Regions from separate parts of the Bacillus sp. JJ1122 genome, predicted to be linked through region 2. Evidence: riboswitches for the same ligand, from Rfam matches in the RefSeq annotation. Region 2 holds a riboswitch; the other holds the start of a gene.
What was found. A riboswitch is a leader RNA that binds a small molecule or an ion and turns the genes downstream of it on or off. The one in region 2 is predicted to bind lysine.
Positions count from the first base shown of each region.

Region 1: linked by a shared signal. The riboswitch ahead of V7201_RS08655 (aspartate kinase) and the one ahead of V7201_RS22690 (transporter substrate-binding domain-containing protein) in region 2 are both predicted to bind lysine.

Region 1 covers NZ_JBALQL010000014.1:132,340-140,536, reverse strand. The annotation lists gene V7201_RS08665 (hypothetical protein) at 1-234, shown strand, start outside; gene uvrC (excinuclease ABC subunit UvrC) at 250-2,022, shown strand; lysine riboswitch at 2,094-2,271, shown strand; gene V7201_RS08655 (aspartate kinase) at 2,465-3,697, shown strand; gene V7201_RS08650 (nuclease-related domain-containing protein) at 4,050-5,102, shown strand; gene V7201_RS08645 (YslB family protein) at 5,180-5,632, opposite strand; gene V7201_RS08640 (succinate dehydrogenase cytochrome b558 subunit) at 6,096-6,704, shown strand; gene sdhA (succinate dehydrogenase flavoprotein subunit) at 6,752-8,197, shown strand, end outside.
Region 2 covers NZ_JBALQL010000050.1:9,582-17,778, reverse strand. The annotation lists gene V7201_RS22710 (hypothetical protein) at 1-98, shown strand, start outside; gene V7201_RS22705 (NAD-dependent epimerase) at 95-1,105, shown strand; gene V7201_RS22700 (amino acid ABC transporter ATP-binding protein) at 1,182-1,925, opposite strand; gene V7201_RS22695 (amino acid ABC transporter permease) at 1,943-2,686, opposite strand; gene V7201_RS22690 (transporter substrate-binding domain-containing protein) at 2,750-3,583, opposite strand; lysine riboswitch at 3,695-3,875, opposite strand; gene V7201_RS22685 (YdeI/OmpD-associated family protein) at 4,077-4,742, opposite strand; gene V7201_RS22680 (PDR/VanB family oxidoreductase) at 4,802-5,764, opposite strand; gene V7201_RS22675 (dimethylamine monooxygenase subunit DmmA family protein) at 5,794-6,255, opposite strand; gene V7201_RS22670 (heme-dependent oxidative N-demethylase family protein) at 6,252-7,202, opposite strand; gene V7201_RS22665 (helix-turn-helix domain-containing protein) at 7,440-8,197, opposite strand, start outside.

The sequences.
Region 1 (8,197 bases), on a different contig from region 2:
GGATATTTGAAAATGCCATATTCACATAAAAGGATCAATACGTATAAAGTATTTCTGCATGATCAGAGCTTATATAAAGATAAAACAGTGTATTTGACCGATAAAGTAGTCGATGGCTTTAGGGCACAGGGAATTGAGATAGATAAGAGAGTTGAAAAGATAAGGATTTTCAACTCCGAAAAAATATTCGATCCAGTCTACAATGAAATTATTTTATATAAATGGACACCGTAACAGGGGGTGAACAGTATGAATGATCAAATTAAGAATAAATTGGCCATTCTCCCGGCACAGCCAGGATGCTATTTAATGAAGGACCGGCAGGGGACCATCATCTATGTTGGGAAAGCTAAGATACTGAAAAACAGGGTTCGTTCATATTTTACCGGCTCACATGATGGAAAGACTCTGCGTCTAGTAAATGAAATAGAAGATTTTGAGTATATCGTTACCTCCTCAGACATGGAAGCACTTGTCCTTGAAATTAACCTGATCAAGAAATATGATCCTAAGTACAATGTCATGTTAAAAGATGACAAGAGCTATCCATTTATCAAGCTGACTGCAGAACGCCATCCTAAGCTGATCATCACCCGCAAGGTTAAAAAAGATAGCGGGAAATATTTCGGGCCATATCCGAATGTCCAGGCAGCAAATGAAACGAAAAAGCTTTTGGACAGGATCTATCCACTAAGGAAATGTTCCACTCTGCCGGACCGGGTATGTCTCTATTATCATATGGGCCAGTGCCTCGCGCCTTGCGTAAAGGATGTAAGCAAGGAAGAGTACAAAAAAATAACAGATGAAATTACCCGCTTCCTGAACGGGGGCTTTAAGGATATTAAAGTAGATTTAACTGCTAAAATGGCCGCGGCTGCTGAAGAACTGGATTTTGAAAGAGCGAAGGAATTCCGCGATAAAATTGTTCATATTGAGGCTACAATGGAAAAACAGAAGATGACCTCGACTGATTTTACCGACCGCGATGTGTTTGGGTACGCCGTGGACAAGGGCTGGATGTGTGTTCAAGTATTTTTTATCAGGCAAGGAAAATTAATTGAACGCGAGGTTTCGATGTTCCCAATCCATAATGAACCGGAAGAAGACATCCTCACTTACCTAGGCCAATTTTACTCGAAAAATGAGCATTTCAAGCCGAAGGAAGTTCTCGTCCCTGAAGGCGTAGATACGGAAATGGCTGAAGCGCTGCTTGAAGTAAAGGTGCTAAAGCCGCAGCGAGGCCAGAAAAAAGATCTTGTCCGCCTTGCTTCAAAGAACGCCGGAATCGCTCTCACTGAGAAGTTTTCACTGATTGAACGCGATGAAGAACGGTCAATCAAGGCAGTCGAGAATCTTGGAATTCAAATGGGCATTTACACGCCACACCGTATCGAATCTTTTGATAACTCGAATATCCAGGGGACCGATCCTGTTTCAGCCATGATTGTTTTTATAGACGGCAAGCCTGAAAAAAGGGAATACCGTAAGTATAAAATCAAATCTGTCGTAGGGCCGGATGATTATGAGTCGATGCGGGAGGTAGTAAGGCGAAGGTATTCAAGAGTCCTGAGGGAAGATCTGCCGCTGCCTGATTTGATTATCATCGATGGCGGGAAGGGGCATATCGAATCTGCCCGTGATGTACTCGAAAATGAACTTGGCCTCGATATTCCGATAGCGGGTCTGGCAAAAGATGATAAGCATAGGACTTCCCAGCTTTTATACGGCAATCCACTGCAAGTGATCAGCTTGCCAAGGAATAGCCAGGAATTTTACCTGCTGCAAAGAATCCAGGATGAAGTCCACAGATTCGCGATTACATTCCATCGCCAGCTCAGGGGGAAAAGTGCTTTTCAATCATTGCTTGACGATATCCCTGGTATTGGTGAGAAGCGTAAAAAGGCGCTGCTGAAACATTTTGGATCCGTGAAAAAAATGAGGGAAGCCTCCATAGAGGAATTGACTGCTGCTGGTTTGCCCTCCATTGTAGCCCAGGAACTGTTTACTAAATTGCAGAACTAACGGTAGCAATCTATTTTTTAGTGTGCTATAATAAGAAAAAATTTCATATAGCTATCACTTTAGAGCATTAAAGTGAAGATAGAGGTGCGAGCTTCAAGAGTAAGAGCCAGGAGAATTATAGGATTCTGTGAATGGCTTTGAAAGGGGATGGTCGCCGAAGTGGGGGAATGCCTATTCTTTTTCCCGCTGGTCCTTCGTTGAATAAACGCTGGATTGTCAAGATTGCCATCTTGGAGTGCTATCTCATGTTGCAGCGTATATATGCGTTTATCAAGCAATGGGAGACACTCTCATTGCTTTTTTGTATTTATAAGGATTTTTCGTCCATTATTCACAGCTGAATGTCATGCGAAAACATCCTTAGGGGAAAATACATATGCGGATTTTGCCATGAAGCTCTTTATAGAGGCAGAAATAAGAAGGAAAAGGCAGGGGAAGGTAAATGGGATTAATTGTACAGAAATTTGGAGGAACTTCTGTTGGCACTGTTGAGCGAATCAAGAACGCTGCCAGCAGAACTGTTGAAGAAATGCAAAATGGAAATAACATTGTGGTTGTCGTATCCGCGATGGGGAAAACGACAGACCATTTAGTTGACATGGCTAATGAAATTTCGAGCGCTCCATCTAGGAGAGAAATGGATATGCTTTTAACGACAGGTGAACAGGTAACCATCGCTTTGTATTCTATGGCGCTCGCGCAAATGGGAATTGAAGCTGTTTCCTATACAGGCTGGCAGGCTGGAATCAAAACTGAGGATGTTCACAGTAACGCAAGGATTGTAGATATCGAAACGGACAGAATTAAAAACGACCTTGAGCATGGCAAAGTTGTTATTGTAGCCGGTTTCCAGGGAGTGACGGATGATGGGCAGATCACGACTCTTGGCCGTGGCGGATCTGATACAACAGCAGTAGCATTGGCAGCAGCGTTAAAGGCAGATAAGTGTGATATCTATACTGACGTGACGGGTGTATTCACGACAGATCCAAGGTATGTGAAAAGTGCAAGGAAGCTGTTAAGTGTTTCTTATGATGAAATGCTTGAGCTGGCAAACCTGGGAGCGGGCGTTCTCCATCCAAGAGCGGTGGAATTTGCAAAGAACTACGGGCTGCCAATTGAGGTAAGATCCAGCATGGAAAAAGAAAGAGGTACGATCATCGAGGAGGAAATTGGGATGGAACAGAATTTAATCGTTCGTGGAGTGGCATTTGAAGACAAAATTACAAGAGTATCAGTCCTTGGAGTAAGCACATCGTTAAAGGGACTATCAACCATTTTTACAACATTGGCTCAAAACCACATCAATGTTGACATCATCGTCCAAAGCAGAACAGAAGCAGATTCTGCTAACATTTCTTTTTCAATCAAGAGCAATGATTTACCAGAAACTTTAGATGTATTAGAACGGAATAAGGAATTATTAAATTATAAAGCAATTGAATCAGAAACCGGCCTGGCTAAAGTGTCCATCGTAGGTTCTGGCATGGTATCAAACCCTGGTGTAGCTGCAAAAATGTTCGAAGTTTTAGAAGGACACGGCGTTCAGGTGAAAATGGTCAGCACATCGGAAATCAAGGTTTCCACAGTGATCGAAGAAAAACAGATGGTGAATGCGGTAGAATCACTGCATGAAGCGTTTGAGTTGTATTCTGAGTCGGTTAAAACGAAGTAAGCTGAGGAAAGCCTTCCAGGTGTTTGATGCCTGGGAGGCTTTTTTCTATAGAAATTGCGGCCAATATGGCTATTTGGAGAAGAAATTTTTCTTACTGGTGATAAATCGGTTCTTACTAGTAATAAAATTCTTCTTACTAGTAATAAAACTCTTCTTACAAGTAATAAATTCATTCCTACTGGTGATAAAAATTTTTCGCTTGTTTAACATGCCATTCTGTACTTGATAACCATCAATTTAGGCTCTTATTTAACTTACTTGTCAAAGAAAGTTCATAATCGCGATAGTAGTGGGGCAGGAATTAGATGTTTTTAAAAGAATTTCTATAAAAAATACTCTGGGAGGGATTTTATTGATAATAAAAGATAGGAATTATCCGATTAGGCTTAGGATGTATGAAGCCCTTTTGAATAGACTCAAAGAAAATTGTTCGAGAAGGGGAGAAATAGAGGACGATTACAAAGGCTGGCGGGCTGGGTATAAGGGGGAACTGCAAACGGATTACCGCTTAAGTTTCTTGCCCGAAAAAGATTACTGGATCCTGAGAGATCTAAGGTTAAAGGATGGCATATGGCATTTCCAGATTGATACTCTCATCATAACCCATAGCTATATACTTCTTATTGAGACAAAAAACTACTCAGGTGCCATTTACTTTGAAAAGAATTCGGAGCAAATGATTCAATCAAAGCAAGATAAAGAAAAGGCATACGATAACCCGGTCCTCCAGGTTAAAAAACAAAAATGGCATCTTAATAGATGGCTGGTTGCACACAATTTTAAAGTCCCTCCCATCTTTATCATGGTTGCCATCAGCAATCCCTCCACCATTATTAAAACCAATGATTCCAAACTTTATCAACATGTAGTCAAAGGAGATGTGCTGGTCGATCGAATCAGGAAAATGGAAAACACTAATTTAAAAGACTTCTTTTCCGAAAAAGAAATGAAAAAACTCTCCAAAACCCTCGTCAAAAAGCATACACCACTCTACCCTGAAATTCTCAAAACATATTCTCTTGCAGAAAAGGACCTTCATAAGGGTGTTCAATGCCCTTCTTGTTCAGCTTTTGGGATGCGGAGAATGAAGCGGAAATGGGTTTGCCACAATTGTTCGTTTCATTCTCGAACTGCCCATCTTATGAGTGTAGTTGATTTTTTTCTTCTTATAAAACCCACCTTAACAAATTCAGAACTGAGTGAATTCCTTCTTATCCAAAATCCAAGAGCTATCGGAAACATGCTATCATCCATGAATTTATCATCCAGCGGTTCCAATAAAGCTCGTATCTACCATATGCCTGAAGATTTTGAGACATTTATCCAATTGGCGCAAGAGAAATATGATTCATTCCATAACCTGTCTAAACCAAAAAAGCCTGGGAAAAAAATCCCCAGGCTTTAACGCAAATATGCAATTCCAGACTGCCGAGCCAGCAAACATTGCCAATGCTCGCCATCAAGGTCATACAGCGCGGTTTCTCATTCAGAAACAAAATCATTTTTATCCCATTTAATGGTGAATTGGATTCGAAATGAACGCTTATTGGGGTGTTCGAAGGCTTCGGCTGTAGCATTCTTTTGCAATTCCATCTGCTGTGCGAGAAAACCTGCTTCAAGCTGGAATGTGGAGTTTGCGTTATTTTTTAACCGAGAGGAAATCAGCTCGCTGCTAAGTTCCAGCACCAATTGTTTTCTTGTTTCTTCCTTAACTGAAAGGGTGCCCCAGCCTGCATCCTGGAAAAAGCGGATTGTTTCTTCCAGTGTCGATAATGGATATTTGCGTGCAAGGCGTTTACCTGCCCAATAGAGTATTTCAGGAGTGTCCTTGCCTAGCAGTTCTGGCAATAGGATTTCTCTGACTAATTCATACCCAAAAGCGGAAACGGAAAGTGGCTCGCTTTCAGTTTGCTGCTCTGATGTTAATTCACTCATGTTCTCCCCTCTTTCTATTACTCTATTATAAACAATTTGCCAAAAAAACAACCAGCGATTCTAAATTAATAATCTGTTAAATTTTAGATGGGCAATAAAGATACTATTAATATTTTCCATGTTTATACCATACCCAATTCTTTACAAGCTAAAATTTAATCATCCGGGAAATTTATTTCATTGGCAACTAAAAGGTAATACTATTATTTTAATATACTCTAACCGGCGGTAAAATAATTAGAAAGTGGCATTTTTACAATATCAATATATTTAAAAAATTTTACCTATATAAACTTTTTTATGTATCCGTTTTCTTGACGCTCTATTATGATGGGAGTAAAATGAACATGTCACATAATTGTAAGATTTGTTTTGTAATATGATGTTGGGGTTAATCAAACTGTCAGTTTAATAGGGGAGAAAAGCCTGTACATCACGGCCAAATTTCAAGGGGGGTATACATATGGCGGGTAAACAAGAGTTTTATTGGCGGAGGCTGCATTCTTTGCTGGGTGTAATTCCAGTAGGACTTTTCCTTATGCAGCACCTTGTAGTCAACCATTTTGCTACAGGGGGAGAAGAATCATTTAACAAAGCGGCTCATTTCATGGAGCAGCTGCCTTTCAGGTATTTTCTAGAAATCTTCATTATCTTTTTACCACTATTATTCCATGCAATCTACGGACTTTATATTGCTTTTACGGCTAAGAACAATATAGGGCAATACGGCTATTTCAGGAACTGGATGTTCATGCTGCAGCGTGTCTCAGGTGTCATCACCCTGATTTTCGTAGCTTGGCATGTTTGGGAAACGCGTATCGCAGCTTTTTTTGGTTCTGAAGTGAATTTCCAGATGATGGAGACCATTTTATCTTCTCCGTTTATGCTTTGGTTCTATATAATCGGTATCATTTCAACAACTTTCCACTTTGCTAATGGATTGTGGTCTTTCTTCGTAAGCTGGGGTATCACTGTAACGCCTCGAGCACAAGTGATTTCCACTTACATTACTATTGGAGTATTCATTGCGCTTTCCATCGTGGGAGTACGCGCAATCTTGGCATTTGTATAAATTGATCGGAATTTAAGACAGACATGGATTTAAGGGAGTGAGTCACGATGAGTAAAGGTAAGGTTATCGTAGTCGGCGGCGGTTTGGCTGGCTTAATGGCTACAATAAAGGTGGCTGAAACAGGAACACCTGTTGAGCTATTCTCTCTTGTGCCGGTAAAACGTTCACACTCTGTTTGTGCACAGGGCGGAATCAACGGTGCAGTAAATACAAAAGGTGAAGGTGACTCTCCATGGGTTCACTTCGATGATACAATTTACGGCGGTGACTTCCTTGCGAACCAGCCTCCTGTAAAAGCTATGGCTGAAGCAGCACCAGGAATCATCCACCTTCTTGACCGTATGGGTGTAATGTTCAACCGTACTCCAGAAGGCCTTCTTGACTTCCGCCGATTTGGTGGAACACAGCATCACCGCACTGCATTTGCAGGCGCTACAACCGGTCAGCAGTTATTGTACGCATTGGACGAGCAGGTACGCCGTCATGAGGTCGCTGGTCTTGTTACTAAATATGAGGGTTGGGAATTCCTTGGTGCTGTACTTGATGAAGATGGCGTTTGCCGCGGGATCACGGCTCAAAACCTGACGTCAATGGAGATTAAGTCGTTCGCTGCAGATGCTGTTATCATGGCAACTGGCGGCCCTGGAATTATCTTTGGGAAAACAACTAACTCTGTCATCAACACAGGTTCTGCGGCTGCGATTGTATATCAGCAGGGCGCATATTACTCAAACGGTGAATTCATCCAGATCCACCCGACAGCAATTCCTGGCGACGACAAGCTTCGCCTGATGAGTGAATCTGCCCGTGGTGAAGGTGGACGAGTTTGGACGTATAAAGATGGTAAGCCATGGTACTTCCTTGAAGAGAAGTATCCTGCATATGGAAATCTGGTTCCTCGTGATATCGCAACACGTGAAATCTTTGACGTTTGCGTTAGCCAAAAGCTAGGAATCAATGGCGAGAACATGGTTTATCTTGACCTTTCACATAAGGATCCAAAAGAGCTTGATATCAAGCTTGGCGGCATCATTGAAATCTATGAGAAATTCATGGGCGACGACCCTAGAAAAGTTCCAATGAAAATCTTCCCTGCAGTCCACTATTCAATGGGCGGACTTTGGGTTGACTATGACCAGATGACGAACATTCCTGGATTATTTGCAGCTGGCGAATGTGACTACTCTCAGCACGGCGCAAACCGCCTTGGTGCAAACTCATTATTGTCAGCTATTTATGGCGGTATGGTAGCAGGGCCAAATGCAATTCGTTATATTAACGGTCTTGAAAAGAGTTCCGATTCTGTTTCTTCTGCGATTTTTGATCAGCACGTCCAGCAGGAGCAGAGTAAGTGGAACAACGTCATGTCGTTGGATGGAAATGAAAATGCATATGTCCTTCACAAGGAGCTTGGCGAGTGGATGACGGATAACGTAACGGTTGTTCGTTACAACGACAGACTATTGAAAACAGATGAGAAAATTGTAGAATTA
Region 2 (8,197 bases):
TAAATGAAAAGCACATTGAAAGAGACCTTCAAAGGAAGACAAAAAGTAGCTGGTTTAGAGACAATTATCGAAATCAGGCAAGGGACAACAGAAGATGAATATTGTCATAACAGGTGCAGCGGGCTTTATTGGCTTTCATCTGTCTAAACGATTGTTATCGCAAAATTATCACGTTATTGGGATCGATAATCTTAATGAATATTATGATGTGCAATTAAAGAAAGATAGGTTAAGGCAATTAGAAGAACACGACCATTTCAAATTCTTTCAAATTGATTTGGCAAACAAAGAAGAATTACATTCCATTTTTAAAACTCACACAATTGAGGTCGTGATCAACTTAGCCGCTCAAGCTGGAGTCCGTTATAGCCTTAATAATCCACATTCCTATGTTCATTCAAATTTGTTGGGATTTTTAAATATTTTAGAGGCATGCAGATATTATCCAGTAAACCACCTGATTTATGCCTCATCAAGCTCCATCTATGGTGCAAACTCTAAAATCCCCTTCTCAACCAATGACTCTGCTGATCACCCTGTAAGTATTTATGCTGCTTCTAAAAAAGCAAACGAATTAATGGCACATACCTATAGCCACTTATATGGCATTCCAACAACAGGACTTCGCTTCTTTACAGTGTATGGTTCTTGGGGAAGGCCAGATATGGCCTATTATTCATTTACTAAGGATATCTTTGAAGGCAACCCAATAAAAGTCTTTAATGATGGAGAGATGAGCAGGGACTTTACTTTTATTGATGATATCGTTGAAGGGATTGTCAGGCTGCTCCATCGTCCGCCAAAGCCAAATAAGGATTGGAATCGTGAAAATCCAGATCCCAGTTCTAGCTATGCTCCATATAAAATCTATAATATCGGCAACAATAACCCCGTGAAGCTGCTTGATTTTATTCGCATCCTCGAAGAAAAAATCGGTAAAAAGGCGAATAAGGTTTTTTTACCGATGCAGCCAGGCGACGTAAAGATGACCTATGCAGATATTACAGAATTGCAGAAGGATGCAGGCTTCTCTCCTTCCACACCATTAGAGACTGGTTTAGGGATTTTTGTAGAGTGGTACAAAAAATATCATTTGAACCAATAAATGCATCTAAAAAGAGGCTTCTCAGCAGATCGTTAACACGATCTTCTTTGAGAAGCCTCTTTATATATATTTATTATCAATAAACTTCAACAAAAGTACGTTTAAGAAACTCTCTCGTACGGTTTTGCTTTGGATGATTGAAGATTTGCTCAGGGCTTCCTTCCTCGGCAATAACTCCCTTATCCATGAACACGACACGGTCTGATACTTCCTTTGCAAATTCCATCTCATGGGTAACGATCAGCATCGTAAGACCTGATTCAGCAAGTTCCTTCATTACCTTTAGAACTTCTCCTACCATTTCTGGATCAAGAGCAGAAGTTGGTTCGTCAAACAACATGACATCTGGCTCCATTGAAAGTGCTCTGGCAATCGCCACACGTTGCTTTTGTCCTCCGGATAGCTGCTTTGGTTTTGCGTTAATATACCTGTCCATCCCAACAACCTTTAGATATTTCATTGCTACCTTTTCAGCTTCATCCTTTGAACGTCCCAATACTTTGATCTGGCCCACTGTACAATTATGCAGGACATTATGGTTATTAAATAAGTTAAACTGCTGGAATACCATTCCTAAATGTCTGCGGTAGGTTGGAATATCATGCTTATCATCGAGGATATTCTCTCCGTTATAAATAATCTGGCCGCCGCTTGGTTTTTCCAAAAGGTTGATGCAGCGAAGAAGCGTTGATTTTCCTGATCCTGAAGAGCCAATTATACTTACGACTTCGCCTTTTTTGACCGAAAAGTTGATGTCTTTTAAAACTTCATGTGTTCCAAAGGATTTGTTTAGATGCTGAATATCGATGACTTTTTCCATACTCTCTCCTCCTTCTCCTATAACTTATTTGCCGTGGGTGTTTCCTCTCCGAGCATCATCGTATAATTGTCCGGCCCTTCCAATTTACGTTCTAAATAAAGCAGGATTCTTGTGACGATAAATGTCATGACAAAATAAAGTACACATGCTACAAAAAATGACTCAAAGTATCTAAAGTTGTTACCGGCAACTGACTTTGTTAAGAAATACAATTCTGATACGGATATAACGTTAAGGACGGATGTATCTTTGATATTAATGACAAACTGGTTGCCCGTCGCAGGCAAAATATTACGAACGACCTGTGGCAATACGACGTTCATCATGGTTTGGAAATGATTCATGCCAATTGCCTGTGCTGCTTCGAATTGTCCTTTATCAACAGAAACAATTCCGCCTCGAACGATTTCTGCCATGTATGCTCCAGTATTGATAGATACGACAATGAGTGCTGCTGCCATTACGTCTATATCCACTCCAAATGCTAAGGCCGAACCATAATAAATAACCATAGCCTGAACAATCATTGGGGTGCCGCGGAAGAATTCGATATAAACAGATAAAATGAAATTAATGACTCTTAGTACTATTTTTTTGATTCCGCGTTCTGGTACAGGAATGGTGCGAATCACTCCTGCTATAAGACCAATGATTGCGCCTAAGATGGTTCCAATCAGAGAAATATATAGTGTGACACCTGCTCCGCGAAGGAACATAGGCCAGTTTTCCGAAATGATTTTTACGATCCACTCTAAGCTCATTTTTCTCCCCCTTTATACCATCATAAAACCGACTGTACATATACAGCCGGTTTTACGTCATCCTTATTCTGCTGCAGGCTGGTTCTTAATCGCTTCGTCCATGATTTTCGTTTGTTCTTCCTCAGAGATGCCTTTTAAGATTTCATTGATTTTTCCTGTTAACTTGCTGCCTTTTTCAAGACCTACGGCAATTGCAGTATCGTCCTCTGATGTTTTGAACCCATCCTTGAATTCAACCATTGCTAAGTTTTCGTTTGCACCAGAAGCACTTACCGCTTCAGGGCGTTCTGAAACGTATCCATCAATGATTCCAGATTCAAGCGCAACCCTCATTGCCGGGAAGTTATCCATTGCTGTCGCTTTGGATACCCCTTCAATTTGGTCAATTACTGAATAGTGGAATGTATTTAATTGAGCAGTGATTTTCGCACCTTTAAAATCCTGGATTGAAGTAGCCCCTTCGTACTTTCCGCCCTTTTTAACTACCATTACTAGATTTGATTTATAATAGTTATCCGAAAAATCGATTGTCTCTTTTCGTTCTGCAGTTGGTGACATACCTGCGATGATCGCATCAATTTTGCCTGAAGTTAAAGCTGGAACAAGGCCATCCCATTCCGTTTTTACAATCACTAATTCTTTGCCTAAACCATCTGCAATCTTCTTAGCGATTTCTACGTCATAACCGCCTGCATATTCTGAAGTTCCAGCAATTTTAACACCGCCATTTGAATCATCCTTCTGAGTCCAGTTAAATGGCGCATAGCCTGCTTCAAGACCTACTTTGAATGTATTTTCATCTGATGAGCCAGACGCTTCATCCTTGCTTCCACAACCTGCCAATAGAATCATTGCTGAAAGCAGCAATACTAGAAATAATGATACTTGTTTTCTCATGTCCGTTTCTCCTCCTTGTTGTTTTTAGAGCTTTTTTTACAAACAAAAAGCGACCTGAGATAAACTCAGGTCGCACTATTTATAGATGCCCTAAATTCCTCTCTTTTCCCTAAATGAGATAGCACAACTCAATAAACTGGGTGTTTATTGAGACAGTCCTGCAGCTCTTAACTGCAGACCCAGCAAGTAATACTGAGAATATTACAAACTTCGGCGACATTTCCTTCTCCCTGGCATCATAGCTTCTCATGCTCCGCTAAGGACTGTTAAATATCGCGCCTCTACCTCACTAGTAAAAGTGAGGTGTAAATATTAAATTATAATAACTAGGCTACAATAAGCTGTTAATTCTGTCAATCTAGTTCTTTATGAAAAACCAGAAGGATGCGATTCTAATCGGCGAGTATAATCAATGTGTTTTCCCCTGTTTAACCTACTGGAATCAAGCACTTCCGTATTACATTGGCCTCTCTATTACAGGATGTGTTTCCCATTATTTTCTACTATATAAATCCCGGCTCTTAAACCCTGCTCCAAGAATCATTTTCATTTCCTCTCGCCTTTTCGCTTTCGTTGTTTCTTGTTTTGCGCTGTATACAAAACGGGCCCAATCCTTGCGGTATCCTGGTGTGAGGGACTTGTAGAACGCAAGTAATGCTGGAGTATCCTGCAAATCTTTTTCTATTTCTGGAATCAGCTCAATGTAATCATCAACGCACTGACTCGCTTTACTATAAGGCTGACTTTTTCTAGCTTCCTCTTTGAGGCCAATCACTGTAAAAGTATCATCCAATCCCACCATACGGGCGAATTTGATCGTACTTGTCCCAATATAACCATTCTCATCAACGCCTATGCCTGGAAAAATCTCATCACGATGAATAAAGGTTGGGTAAACTTTATTCCCCTTTTTCGGATAAGCTAAATAAATATACCCCTTTTTATTTAAACAATTCTTCTCGATCACCGTATTTACGATCCTTTTAAAAGCTTCCAGATCAAGCACAAAAGCAAAAATCAGATCATACGATTGATTCTTATTCAGCTCTGTATCATAACCTTCAAGTTCCGCTAAATAGTCCGAACCCTCTGGGACATTCAAGACTGCCGCTTTTTTATATTTTTGCAAGTTAAGTTTTTCTACAATTGTTTTAGCCATATTTTCCACCTTCTGCTTTAATCCTGTAATACAGTTATTCGAAAATGTTAATCTATCCGTTACAAATCCAGGACCAACCTGCCATTCCCGCGCGATACACAACTAAGCAAGGATTGTTTTGAACATTGCTGAGCTTCTGTTAAAAAGGAATCGAAGTGAACAATCTGTCCTTCGACCACCTTGATTTCACAAGTCCCGCACCCGCCTGCACGGCAGGAGTATGGAACCTTGACCCCATTTTGAAGGAGCACTTCCAATAGTGAAGCATTTTCAGGAACCTCAAGCTGTTTTTCGCTTCTTTTTAGTATTGCCTGGAAAGCATTCTGTTCCTTCTTTGCCGGCGGAGCAAATCGTTCGACATGAATGTTGAACGACGGATAGCCATATGATTTTGCTGCGTTTGTGAAATCTTGAATCATGTTCTCGGGACCACAAAAATACACATGCGTCCCTATCCGATGATTCAAAAGCTGTGTTGGCAATAAACGTTTATTGCCCTCGCCATTTGAAAAATAAAAGCGGCATTGATCTGGATAGGTCTTGCTTAAGAATCCATAAAAAGCACACTGGTCCTTTGACTGCGCTGCATAATGCAGTTCGAAAGAAGAATTTTTTTCAGCCAGCTCTGCCATCATCGATAAAAAGGGAGTGATCCCAATCCCCGCTGCATAGAACACATGATGTTTTGCTTGGAAACTTAAAGGAAAGTAATTCTTTGGGTAGCTTACGGGCAATACATCACCTATTTTAACATTTTGATGCCAGTAACGAGAGCCGCCAGTTGAGTCTTCAGCCAAGCGGACCGCTATTTCAAACAGATCCGCCTCTGCATTTAGATTAAAAATAGAATAATGCCTTTCCAATGTACCTGAAGAATGTGGCAAAAAGGTTGTTATATGCGAACCGCCGCTGAAGGCAGGAAGCAGATTGTTATCAATTGCTTGTAAGGTGAACCTTTTAATCGCGGCAGTCTCTTCTACAATATTCCTTACATGTACTTGTAATATTGAATTTCGACGCAAAACCATGCCCCTCCAGTTTGACCAAATGATTATTTTATAGAAGTATAGCCAAGGTAGGCCTCTAGACGGCTTGAATAATGGCTGGAAACCTCAAGGTCAACTGCACAATGCATACAGGTGATATGCAGTTCATCTTCTACATTATTCACACCATGACATTTACAGCAAATTACCCTCTTACTTACAGGTCCCTGTACGCTCAATTGCATTTCTTGATCAGAAAATCCAGCTTCCAAAGCTAGATTTTTTAACCGATTTACAAATTCCCCCGTCCCAGATAAAAATAAATATGTTCCCATTTTTTGCTGATTGAGCCAAAGCTCGAGGAAGGAATCGGATTCATGCTCTATTACCAGGTAATCAAAAGAGACTTTATTCTCGATTGCTTGTTGAACGAGAATATATAAGGGGTCTGCGCTTTTTGAATCGGCACAGAATAAATATTTTCTTTTCCCCTTAGTAAATGAAAACTCCTTTTGCAATCCAATCATCTCTTTTTCATTTCCTCTTCCAAATAGTCAAGTACCTGTTTCCGATACAGTGAAATTCCTTTATAGTCAGCAATAAAGTCTGGGAGTTCATGGAGGATCGAATAAAATGGTTCTAGCCACGGAGTATGACGAATGAACCTTTCTAAAGGCAGCATGTGTGAATGGATGGTAAATAAAATGCCGTTGCTTTTTGGCAGGCGGAAAAGCTTTTGAACCTCAACCCTTAAATGAACAAGTTCTCCCGCATTTTCCTTCGTCACCTGCATCCTGGCCTGACCCCATTCTGAAAATGTTTCAAGTGAAGTATCTAGTCTGTTACCTGCCATGAGTGACCAGTTTTTCCTCCCCCAGGGAGTACCTGCCTCGATTCGCATCAAAAATTGCAGAATTCGATCATCCAGGTCATCAGTCCGAAAGCCGGGAATTGGTGCATGTATTTCTTTAAAAGACATACCCAGGTCAAAATACAAAGACCAATTTGCCGGAAAGCAAAGCTGACCAGCATCTAAAAACAGGTTGCCATCCCGCTGCATCATCAAGATCAAATCCTCTTGAACATGCCGGCCAATAAAATCTAAAGGCTCCACTCCAAGTGTTGAATTGTCTCCAAATGTAAAGGCGATCTTTTCTTTTGTCTGGACGTTGGAAAATAACCACTTATTATCTTTTTTTAGCAATGTGAATTTATCAGGATAATAAGTAACTAGATGTTCCAAAATCAAATCAACCACTTCCCATTGTGCATTCAAAGTGTGCGGTAATGAATGGAAGCATCGTTCAGAGTGCTGGGAAAGCAGCTCTCTTTTTAGGTTGATTTCTTTTAAATAGTCGTCTGTTAGCTCAATTGAATTCGGCGGATTTAATTGAGTGGCATTATTCGAGTATCGGTAGACATCACTATCCCCAAAAGGGTAAGGAAAAGAAGATACATCTTCATTTGTCATCATAAATTCACCTGTTTTCAGAATTTTCTTTTACTTATACTATACAAAAAAACAGCTAAGATATCACTGAATAATGATGAATTACTGTTCTGAAACGAATAGTGATTTCAATACCTCTGACGATGCTAGTCCTAAATCCTGACAATCAGCAAAAAACGTACCAACTCATATGGACGTTTTTAGTTATGATTTTTAGCGTTATCTCCTGAGTACGCATTCTATCAAATATATAAAAATGCCCTATTTCACCTTTGTTAGTAAAGATGTAATCAACCTACCTAAATGTTCTTTATCTATAAAAGGAGCAAGGCTTGTCAGTAAATCCGAATCCAGGTTCTCCTGCTCCGCCTCCATTATTAGCATTTCTATGTTTTCTTTGCTTAAAAACGGCGCAAGCCCTGCCATTCTTTTAGCATCTATTTTTCCTGCCACAGCTTGATTAACTAGCAGATTCAAAGTTTCACTGCTTAAAAAAGGAGCGAGCCCTTCGACAATACTCCAACTCATCCTTCCTTTTTCAGCTTGTAAAACTAGTTTCTTCAAATGATCTTTTTCAAGAAATGGGGCAAGATCAACGATATGCTCAGCATCTATATCTCCATCAATTGCTTGATCAACTAAACGGCTCATTGAGTCTTCGCTTAAAAACGGAGCAAGAGCTTGTACCATTTCCCAGCTGGCATTACTACCCTTTAAATGTATGATGAATTGATCCAGCATTTCACTGCTCAAAAACGGGGCAATACTCATAAGATCTTCCACTTTAAGAGAACCCTCATTCAAATTATTTTCTGCTAGTTCAAATAGTAAATCCTCGCTGATAAATGGAGCGATTTCAGTGATGACAGTCCAATTAGTTGCTTCCTCCATTGATTCACGGACCACAGCCTCCAGCGCATCAGAGCCAAGGAATGGAGCAAGACTTGTAATGACAGCTGAATCGATCCTTTTTACATCCAAGTTTTCTGATACTTTATTAAGAGTACTGGATTTCATGA